DNA from 2 places in the Caproicibacterium amylolyticum genome. Region 2 is predicted to be linked to the other one. Evidence: predicted binding sites of a transcription regulator. Region 2 holds the regulator's gene; the other holds the start of a gene.
The links. Region 2 encodes Rex, which represses fermentation and respiration genes when NADH is low (regulators of the CRP and FNR family bind a similar motif). Its sites were predicted from a motif close to ATTGTTAANNNNTTAACAAT; they were not measured.

Region 1 (4,576 bases), 1.0 Mb from region 2:
CTACCGCCATACCAAGCAGCAGCACACCGGCCTCCATTGCAGAGAAGCCAGCCCCCCACACTTTGAAATAATCATAAACATCTTTCAGGCTGGCGACAATCATGGCCGGGATTGCAAGGAAGAAGGAGAATTCGGCGGCAGCAGGGCGGGCACAGCCCAGCAGAATAGCACCCAGAATCGTGGAGCCGGAGCGTGAAGTACCCGGAATCAGCGAAAGACACTCAAACAGGCCAATGAAAAATGCCACCTGATAGGTAATTGCGTCGGTTGACTGCAGCCGTGGCTTTTTGCGCATATTTTCAATGACAATGAACAGCACGCCGTAAATAATGAGCATTGCGGCCACTACCTGTGCGTTGAATAAATTTGTTTTAATGGTTTTTTCAAACAAAACACCGACAATACCGCAGGGGATAGAACCAATGAAAACTTTAAACCACAGGTTCCAGGTCCCTTTTTTCTGTTCCGATGTTTTGCGGCGGCTGAACGGATTCAGCTTGTGGCGGTACAGCACCATAACGGCAAGGATGGCACCAAGCTGAATGACCACCAGAAACAGGTCAATAAAGGCTTTTTTGCCGCGGTAAAGAGCGGGGTCCATTGGCCAGAATGAATTGAACAGAATCATGTGGCCGGTGCTGCTGATTGGCAGCCATTCGGTGATGCCTTCAATGATGCCAAGAATGATGGCTTTAAAAAATTCCAATATCGGCATAAAATATTCCTTTCGTTTATGTACTCAATTTACCAAAAGCGGTACTTATTATACCATGTATTCGGTAAAAATGGAACCAAAAATTTGTGCAGGAATTTGCAATGTACTATTGTACTAATCAGCTAATACAATAGCGCATTTCACAGAACTTGTCAAGCGGCAAAAAGAAAAAGCCAGAGGAAAGCGGCAGTTTTTGCTTTCCTCTGGCTTGTATATGACAAAGATGTTTGTTTTATGCCTTTTTGCCCAATGCATCTGCAGCAAGAATCGCAGCGTACAGCTGCTGAGGTGTAACGTCGCCGGACATGTTGTGGATGGACTCGCCCTCCACACAGGACTTTTCAGCAATGGTCTTTACCTGCTCGTCTGTGGTAATGCCGATTTCTTCCAGTGTAACAGGCAGGCCAACGCTGCGGCAGAAGTCTTGAACTTCTTTAAATTCGGCCGTCGGGGCATTTTCCAGCACCAGCTGAACCAGTGTGCCAAATGCAACGCAGTTGCCGTGCGGTGCGGAGTGTCCGCCCAGCGCGGTCAAACCGTTGTAAAAGGAATGCGCAACCGCAAGGCCGCCGTTGTCCGCACCAACACCGGAAAGGTATACGTTTGCTTCAATCACAGCGTCCAGTGCGGGGGTGACAAGGTGGTTTTCACAGGCGGTTTTTGCAGCAACGCCGTATTCCTTCAGGGTTTCATAGCACAGCTTGCAGAGAGCCATTGCGGAACGGGTGATGCCGCCGAATTCCAAGCTGGGAGCATCGGTACGCTGGCAGGCGCGTGCTTCAAAGTAGGTGCCCAGTGCATCGCCCATGCCGGCAACCAGAAAGCTGACCGGTGCGTTGGCAATAACTTCGCTGTCCACGATAACGGCTTCCGGGTTCTTTGGGTAGAACAGATAGCTGTTGAAAGTTTTGTCATCATTGTATATTACAGAAAGTCCAGTGCAGGGAGCATCTGTTGCTACAACGGTAGGAATGATGACGACCGGCAGATGTTCATAGTGGGCGGTTGCCTTTGCGGTATCGATTGCAGAGCCGCCGCCCACGCCGACCACAACATTAATGCCATCCTCTTTTATGATTTTGCGCATTTTTTCGATTTCACCAACGCTGGAAACACCGCCGAAAATTTCATAGCGGCGGGTGTCTGTGGTGCCGGAAAAGCTTTGTTCAATTTTGCCATGGCACATTTTGTGGCCGCTGCGGGAGCAGATAAACAGCCACTTGCTGCCAAGGCTCTGCATCTCTTCATGGAATTGCAGCAGGGAGTCTTTACCCTGTACGTATTTCTGCGGCGCGCGCATCAGCTTGAGTCTGGACATAATAGGGCCTCCTTGATAAAAAAATAACAATGCTTGTATACTTTCATTATAATCTTTCCCGAAAAAAAGTCAATTCCTGTTGCAGAAAAGATTTTAGTTTCTAGATTATGGCCGGGAGAGCACCTTTTCGTAAAGTTTAAAGAGGTCCAGACCGTAACAGCCAAGCCCCATATCTACCGTGGAAACATACTGAAAACCACATTTTTCATAAAGATGGATGGCGGGGAAATTTTTTTCAAACACATCCAGACGGATTGCGCGAAGTCCCTCCTGCACTGCCTGCTTTTCGGCGAAGCTGAGCAGCTTGGTGCCCACACCGGCCTTTAAAAAGTTTGGGTGTGCAGCAAAAGTATGTACAATAAAAATCTGCTCATCCGCGGCGTCAATGTTCCATTTTATCCGATGATAAGGAGATTCCGGTTTATGATTTAAAATAATGGTGCCGGCAAGCTGACCATTTTCTTCCGCAACGTAAAGGGTGCCGTCGGAAATGCCAGCCGCAGCATCCTCTTGGGTAGGATAAATGCCTTTTACCCAGCCCGGATAGTTGGTGGTGTTTTGCAGGTGGTCGATTAGATCATCGTAAAGCTTTGCCAGCGGTGTCACATCGGCAATGGTTCCTTTTCTAAAAATCATGGTGAGTTCCTTCCCTTTATAAAGAGAAGCAGCGGCTTCGCAAATCCATATATAGGCTGCGAAGCCGCTACTTAAAAACTCTTTATTCGACTGTAACAGATTTTGCCAGGTTCCGTGGCTTATCTACATCGCATCCGCGCAGGACAGCAATGTGATACGCCAGCAGCTGCAGTGGTACTATGGTTACCATGGGTGCCAAAATGTTGTCTACATTCGGTACGCGCAGCAGATTTTTGGTCAAATCCGGTTCTACTTTTGCATCTTTGTCGCAGACCAGCATGACATCCGCACCGCGCGCCTTGACTTCCTCCAAGTTGCTGACCGTTTTCGGGTACAGACTGGGCTGCGTTGCAACCGCTATGACTGGGGTGCCGTTCTCAATCAGCGAAATCGTGCCATGTTTGAGTTCGCCTGCGGCGTAGGCTTCGCAGTGGATGTAAGAAACCTCTTTCAGCTTCAGGGAACTTTCCATGCAAAGAGTATAGTCCACCCCGCGGCCGATAAAGAACACATGCTGTGCGTTTTTCAGCTCTTCCGCGCAGGCAAGCACATCCGGTTCACCGTCAATGGCTTCCTGAATCTTCGCCGGCATTTCCAGCAGGTCACTGCAGAGCTGCTGTTCTTTCTCAGTGGAGAGTTCTCCGTGCAGGGAACCAAGTTTTACTGCAAGCAAATACAGTACAGACAGCTGTACCAAGTACGCTTTGGTGCTGGCAACGGCGATTTCCGGCCCTGCCCAAGTGTAAAGCACGTCGTCCGCTTCGCGGGCAATGGAGGAACCCGGCACGTTGACGATGGCAAGCGTGCGGATGCCGCGTCCCTTTGCCAGACGGAGAGCAGCCAGTGTGTCAGCTGTTTCACCGGACTGGGAAATGAGCACGACAAGGTCATTTTTCCCCAGCACCGGATTGCGGTAACGGAATTCAGAAGCGATGTCCACTTCCACTGGAACGCGTGCGAGTGCTTCAATGGCATAACGACCCACCAGGCCCGCATGCATGGCTGTGCCGCAGGCTACAATGTGGATACGCTCCGTTTTGGCGAGTGTTTCATTCGGCAGACCGGGGATGTTCAGCTCAATTTTTCCGTCGCGGATGCGCGGAGAAATGCAGCGGCGAACCGCATCCGGTTCCTCGTGAATCTCTTTGAGCATGAAGTGCGGGTAACCGCCTTTTTCGGCGGTGCCGGCATCCCAGTCTGCGGTCAGCACTTCTTTGTGAATCGGCTTGCCGTCCAGCCCGAACATTTCTACGCTGTCCTTGGCGATCACCGCAATTTCACCGGGTTGAGGCAGCAGGTACTGCTTAGTGTGCTGCAGCAGAACGGTCATGTCAGAGGCAATGAAGTTTTCACCTTTGCCAAGGCCGACCACCAGCGGGCTGTCACGCCGTATAGCGTATAAAGTGTCGGGCTGGTCATCAAACAGGATGCCCAGGGCGTAAGAACCCTCCACTGCTTCCACCGTTTTTGCGATGGCAGCAATGGGGTCGCCTGTGTAGAAGTGGTTCAGCGTGGCTGCCGCGACTTCGGTGTCGGTTTCACTTTGAAAAACGACACCCTCCGCAGTGCGTTCGGCTTTGAGCTGCATGTAGTTTTCTATGATGCCGTTGTGCACCAAGGTTACATGACCGCAGCAATGCGGGTGTGCGTTTACATCACTCGGCTCGCCGTGGGTTGCCCAGCGGGTGTGGCCAATGCCGCAATTACCAAAGGGGCGTTCGCCAGCGTCGATTTTGTCCTGCAGGCACTGCAGACGTCCGCGTGCTTTCACAACGGAAACACCGTCTTTGCCGTAAACCGCGATTCCCGCGGAATCATAGCCGCGGTACTCCAGTCTGCGAAGTCCGTCCAGCAGAATGTCAACGGAGTCCTCGTTTCCTACATAGCCAATAATTCCACACATATTC
Region 2 (4,576 bases):
AGTCGGCGACAACATCACAACCGACCACATCATGCCTGCAGGCGCGAAGATTCTGCCTTATCGCAGCAACATCCCTTACCTCTCCAATTTTTGTTTTACGGTGTGTGACAAGGAATTCCCCGCCCGCGCAAAAGAATACGGCAAGGGCATTATTGTCGGTGGCCAGAACTACGGACAAGGTTCCTCCCGTGAGCACGCTGCACTGGTTCCGCTTTACCTCGGCATCAAAGCGGTTTTGGTGAAAAGTTTTGCGCGTATCCACTGTGCGAATCTGGTAAATGCCGGTATTGTGCCGCTGGTTTTTGAAAATGAGGCGGATTATGACCGTATTGACCAGATGGACGACCTTTCCATGCCAAACATCCGTGCAGAACTGGAAGCCGGTCAGCCGATTACCGTTAAAGACGAAACAAAAGGCTTTACCATTCACACAAACGCACAGCTTACCGACCGTCAGCGTGACATGATTCTGGCAGGCGGTCTCTTGAACTACACCAAACAGCAGAACGGATGAATACAGCCGACTGCAGAATAACATCGTCACACCGCAATTACGGTCTGTCTGCAAGCACCATCAAATGGTTTGCCATTGCCTGTATGTTTGCCGATCATGTGGCATGGGCTTTTTTGCCTACTTTTTCCGCGCTGGGATTTACGCTCCACGCATTCGGCAGAATAACCGCACCCTGTATGTGCTATTTCATTGTAGAAGGTTACAGCCACACACACAGCGTTCGAAAATATTTGCTGCGGCTCGGCGTTTTTGCTCTGATTTCCTGGCCTTGCTTTTCGTTTTACGAAACGGGTACGCTGACCTTTAGAATGGGAATGATTTGGTCACTGTTCTTTGCATTGCTGGCTGTCTGTGCCTTTGACAAAATTTCCAATCCGGTTTTGAAATTGCTTGGGGTGTTGATCTGTGCAGTTGCGACGCAAATCGGTGACTGGCCAATTTTCTGTGTGGTATTTACACTGATTTTTTGGATTTTCCGCGGTAGCTTCCGTGCACAGGCACTCGTTTTTGCGGGTGCAGCAGTTATTATGGCAGTTGGTTTCTCTTACCGCAGTTTACACGCCGTTCCGTTTACTCTGATGCAGCTGTGTGTCCTGCTGGCTCTGATTCCCTTAGTACTTTATAATGGCAGACGCGGCGGCGAAAGCTGCCCTCAGCTAAATAAATGGGCATTCTATGTGTTTTACCCCGCCCATCTGCTTTTACTTGGACTGATTAAATATATTGTCCTTTAATTTTTCGGCAGTCTTTACACTTCGGAGGTAATCCTTTATGGATAAAATTCAAATGAAAACGCCGCTGGTCGAAATGGACGGCGACGAAATGACCCGCATTATCTGGAAAATGATTAAAGACATTTTACTTACGCCCTACATTGATTTAAAGACGGAGTACTATGACCTCGGGCTGAAGCATCGCGACGAAACCGGCGATCAGGTAACCGTGGATGCCGCAGAGGCAACTAAAAAATATGGTGTGGGCGTAAAATGCGCCACCATCACCCCAAACGCTGCACGTGTTAAGGAATATGATCTGCACCAGATGTGGAAAAGCCCAAATGGCACGATTCGTGCAATTCTGGACGGTACCGTATTTCGTGCTCCGATTCTGGTAAAAGGTGTGACACCGTTCATTCCAACCTGGAAAAAGCCAATTACGATTGCCCGCCACGCTTACGGCGACCTTTACAAAAACGTTGAAATGACCGTACCCGCTGGTGCAAAAGCAGAATTGGTTGTAACCGACAAGGACGGCAAAGAAACCCGCGAAACCATTCATAAATTTGATGGTGCAGGCATTATTCAGGGACAGCACAATCTAGACACTTCCATTTCCTCTTTTGCGCACGCCTGCTTCAGTTATGCACTGACCACCAAGCAGGACATTTGGTTCTCTTCAAAAGACACGATTTCTAAAAAATATGACCACCGCTTCAAGGATATTTTCCAGGAAATCTTTGATGCAGAGTATAAAGACAAATTTGAGAAAGCCGGCATCACCTATTTCTATACCCTGATTGATGATGCAGTTGCACGTGTTATCCGCAGTGAAGGCGGTTACATCTGGGCCTGCAAAAATTACGACGGCGATGTGATGAGCGATATGGTGGCAACTGCTTTCGGCAGCCTTGCCATGATGACCAGCGTACTGGTTTCCCCGACCGGTGTTTATGAATATGAGGCAGCACACGGTACTGTGCAGCGTCACTACTATAAATATCTGAAAGGTGAAACCACCAGTACAAACAGCGTTGCTACCCTTTTTGCCTGGACAGGTGCACTGAAAAAACGTGGCAAGCTGGATAATCTGCCCCGTCTTTCCGACTTTGGCTGTAAACTTGAAAAGGCCGCCATTCAGACTATTGAAGAAGGCGTCATGACCGGCGATATGTATCAGCTCTCCACACTGAAAAACAAGCGTAAGGTTGATACCGAAACATTCCTGAAAGAAGTGGCGGTTCGTCTGAACGCACTACTGTGATTTCAGGTCCATTAAATTTAAATTGAGTACGCGCGCAATATGCGCCGCCTCCGGAGCAGCAGTCGGCTGCTTCGCAGAAGGAAGGTACGTTTATGCCTAAACGTGAAAATATTTCTATGTCCGTAATCCGCCGACTTCCGCGATACTACCGCTTCTTAAATCAGCTGAAACGAGATGGTGTAACCCGCATTTCCTCTACTGAACTTTCCGCAAAGCTGGGCTTAACCGCTTCGCAGATTCGGCAGGATTTGAACTGTTTTGGTGGTTTCGGTCAGCAGGGCTACGGCTACATTGTGGAGCAGCTTGCTGCAGAAATTGGGCGAATTCTGGGGGTTGCGCACAACTACCGCACGGTGCTTTTTGGTGCCGGAAACCTTGGGCGTGCCATTGCAGCCCACATGGACTTTGAGGAGCTGGGCTTTGAGCTGATTGGTATCTTTGACAATGCTCCCCAAAAAGTTGGGACTGTAATACGTGGAATGGAAGTACTGAACACTGCCTCATTTGAGGATTTCTGCAAAGACAACAAGCCTGAAATGGCTGCTTTGTGCATTCCCCGCACTGCGGTGGAAGCTACGGTTGACCGGCTGTACCCCCTCGGCATACACAGCTACTGGAATTTCAGTCACTATGATATCACTATGAAATATCCGGATGCTGTTGTTGAAAATGTGCATCTGAATGACAGCCTGCTGACGCTATGTTACCGTATCAGCAACAATCCGGAAGCCTCTCACGAACCAACAAAAAAATAAAATCTACAAAAAGAAGCTGCTGCAGAAAATTTTCTGCAGCAGCTTCTTTTTACTTATCAATATCTACAAGTGATTCTTCGCCACTTGCTATTTTCATTATTCCCTATTCGCTTTATATTCTTTTGCAGCAGCAATCAAGCCCTTAAACAGCGGGTGCGGACGATTCGGACGGGACTTAAACTCTGGATGAAACTGACTGCCGATGAAGAATGAATTGGAATCTACTTCCATCATCTCAACAATATGGTCGTCTGGGCTTTTGCCTGCAAAGGTCACACCTGCCTCTTCCATGCGGGTGCGATAGTCATTGTTGACCTCAAAACGGTGACGATGGCGTTCATAAATCAGCGGCTCATTGTTATAAAGACGTGCTGCCAATGTACCGGGCGTTAACTTGCAGGGATATTTGCCCAGACGCATAGTACCCCCAAGCTGTTCAACGTCTTTCTGCTCCGGCATCAGGTCAATGACATGATTCTTGCTCTGCGGGTCAAATTCAGCAGAATTTGCATCCTTTATGCCCATAACGTTGCGTGCATATTCAACGATGCAAAGCTGCATGCCAAGGCAGATACCCAACAGCGGCACCTTGTTCACGCGTGCCCAGTGAATGGCAACCACCATGCCCTCAATACCGCGCTCGCCAAAACCGCCCGGTACCAACACACCGTCAGCATCTTTCAAAATTTGAGCCACATTTTCATCTGTAATTTTTTCAGAATCGATCCACTGTACGTTGACCTTGACATTGTTGCCAATGCCGCCGTGTGTCAGTGCTTCCGCAACGCTGAGATATGCATCATGCAGTTCTACATACTTGCCAACCAAAGCGATATTGACGCTGTCTGTCAGCGAAAGCGCTGTGTGCACCATGCTGATCCAGTCAGACAAGTCCGGTCCGCGGGTATCCAGCGCCAGTCGACGGCAGACAATCTCGTCCAGTTTTTCATCACGCAGGGCCAAGGGGACTTCATAAAGCAGCGGCAAATCCAAATTTTCAATCACGCAGTCCTGACGAACGTTGCAGAACAGTGCAATCTTTTTCTTAATGTCATCGCCAATCGGCTGCTCAGAGCGCAAAACAATCACATCCGGCTGAATCCCGATGGAGAGCAGTTCTTTCACGCTGTGCTGCGTCGGCTTGGACTTGTGCTCGTGGGAACAGTTCAAGTACGGAACCAGCGTTACATGGATGAACATGCAGTTCTCGCGGCCCTCTTCTGTTGCAAACTGACGAATGGCCTCTAAAAACGGCTGGCTTTCAATATCGCCGACGGTGCCGCCGACTTCAATGATTGCAACATCGACATTGTCACGCGCGGCGGAG

Region 1: H6X83_RS12605 (glycerol dehydrogenase) is a predicted target of Rex. The motif match lies at 2,045-2,064, and genes of this name have one in related genera.

What each region holds. Positions count from the first base shown of each region.
Region 1 covers NZ_CP060696.1:2,607,914-2,612,489, reverse strand. The annotation lists gene H6X83_RS12610 (undecaprenyl-diphosphate phosphatase) at 1-715, opposite strand, end outside; gene H6X83_RS12605 (glycerol dehydrogenase) at 948-2,033, opposite strand; gene H6X83_RS12600 (GNAT family N-acetyltransferase) at 2,139-2,669, opposite strand; gene glmS (glutamine--fructose-6-phosphate transaminase (isomerizing)) at 2,752-4,572, opposite strand.
Region 2 covers NZ_CP060696.1:1,605,765-1,610,340, forward strand. The annotation lists gene H6X83_RS07645 (aconitate hydratase) at 1-514, shown strand, start outside; gene H6X83_RS07650 (TraX family protein) at 511-1,248, shown strand; gene H6X83_RS07655 (NADP-dependent isocitrate dehydrogenase) at 1,286-2,494, shown strand; gene H6X83_RS07660 (redox-sensing transcriptional repressor Rex) at 2,587-3,249, shown strand; gene pyrG (CTP synthase) at 3,346-4,576, opposite strand, start outside.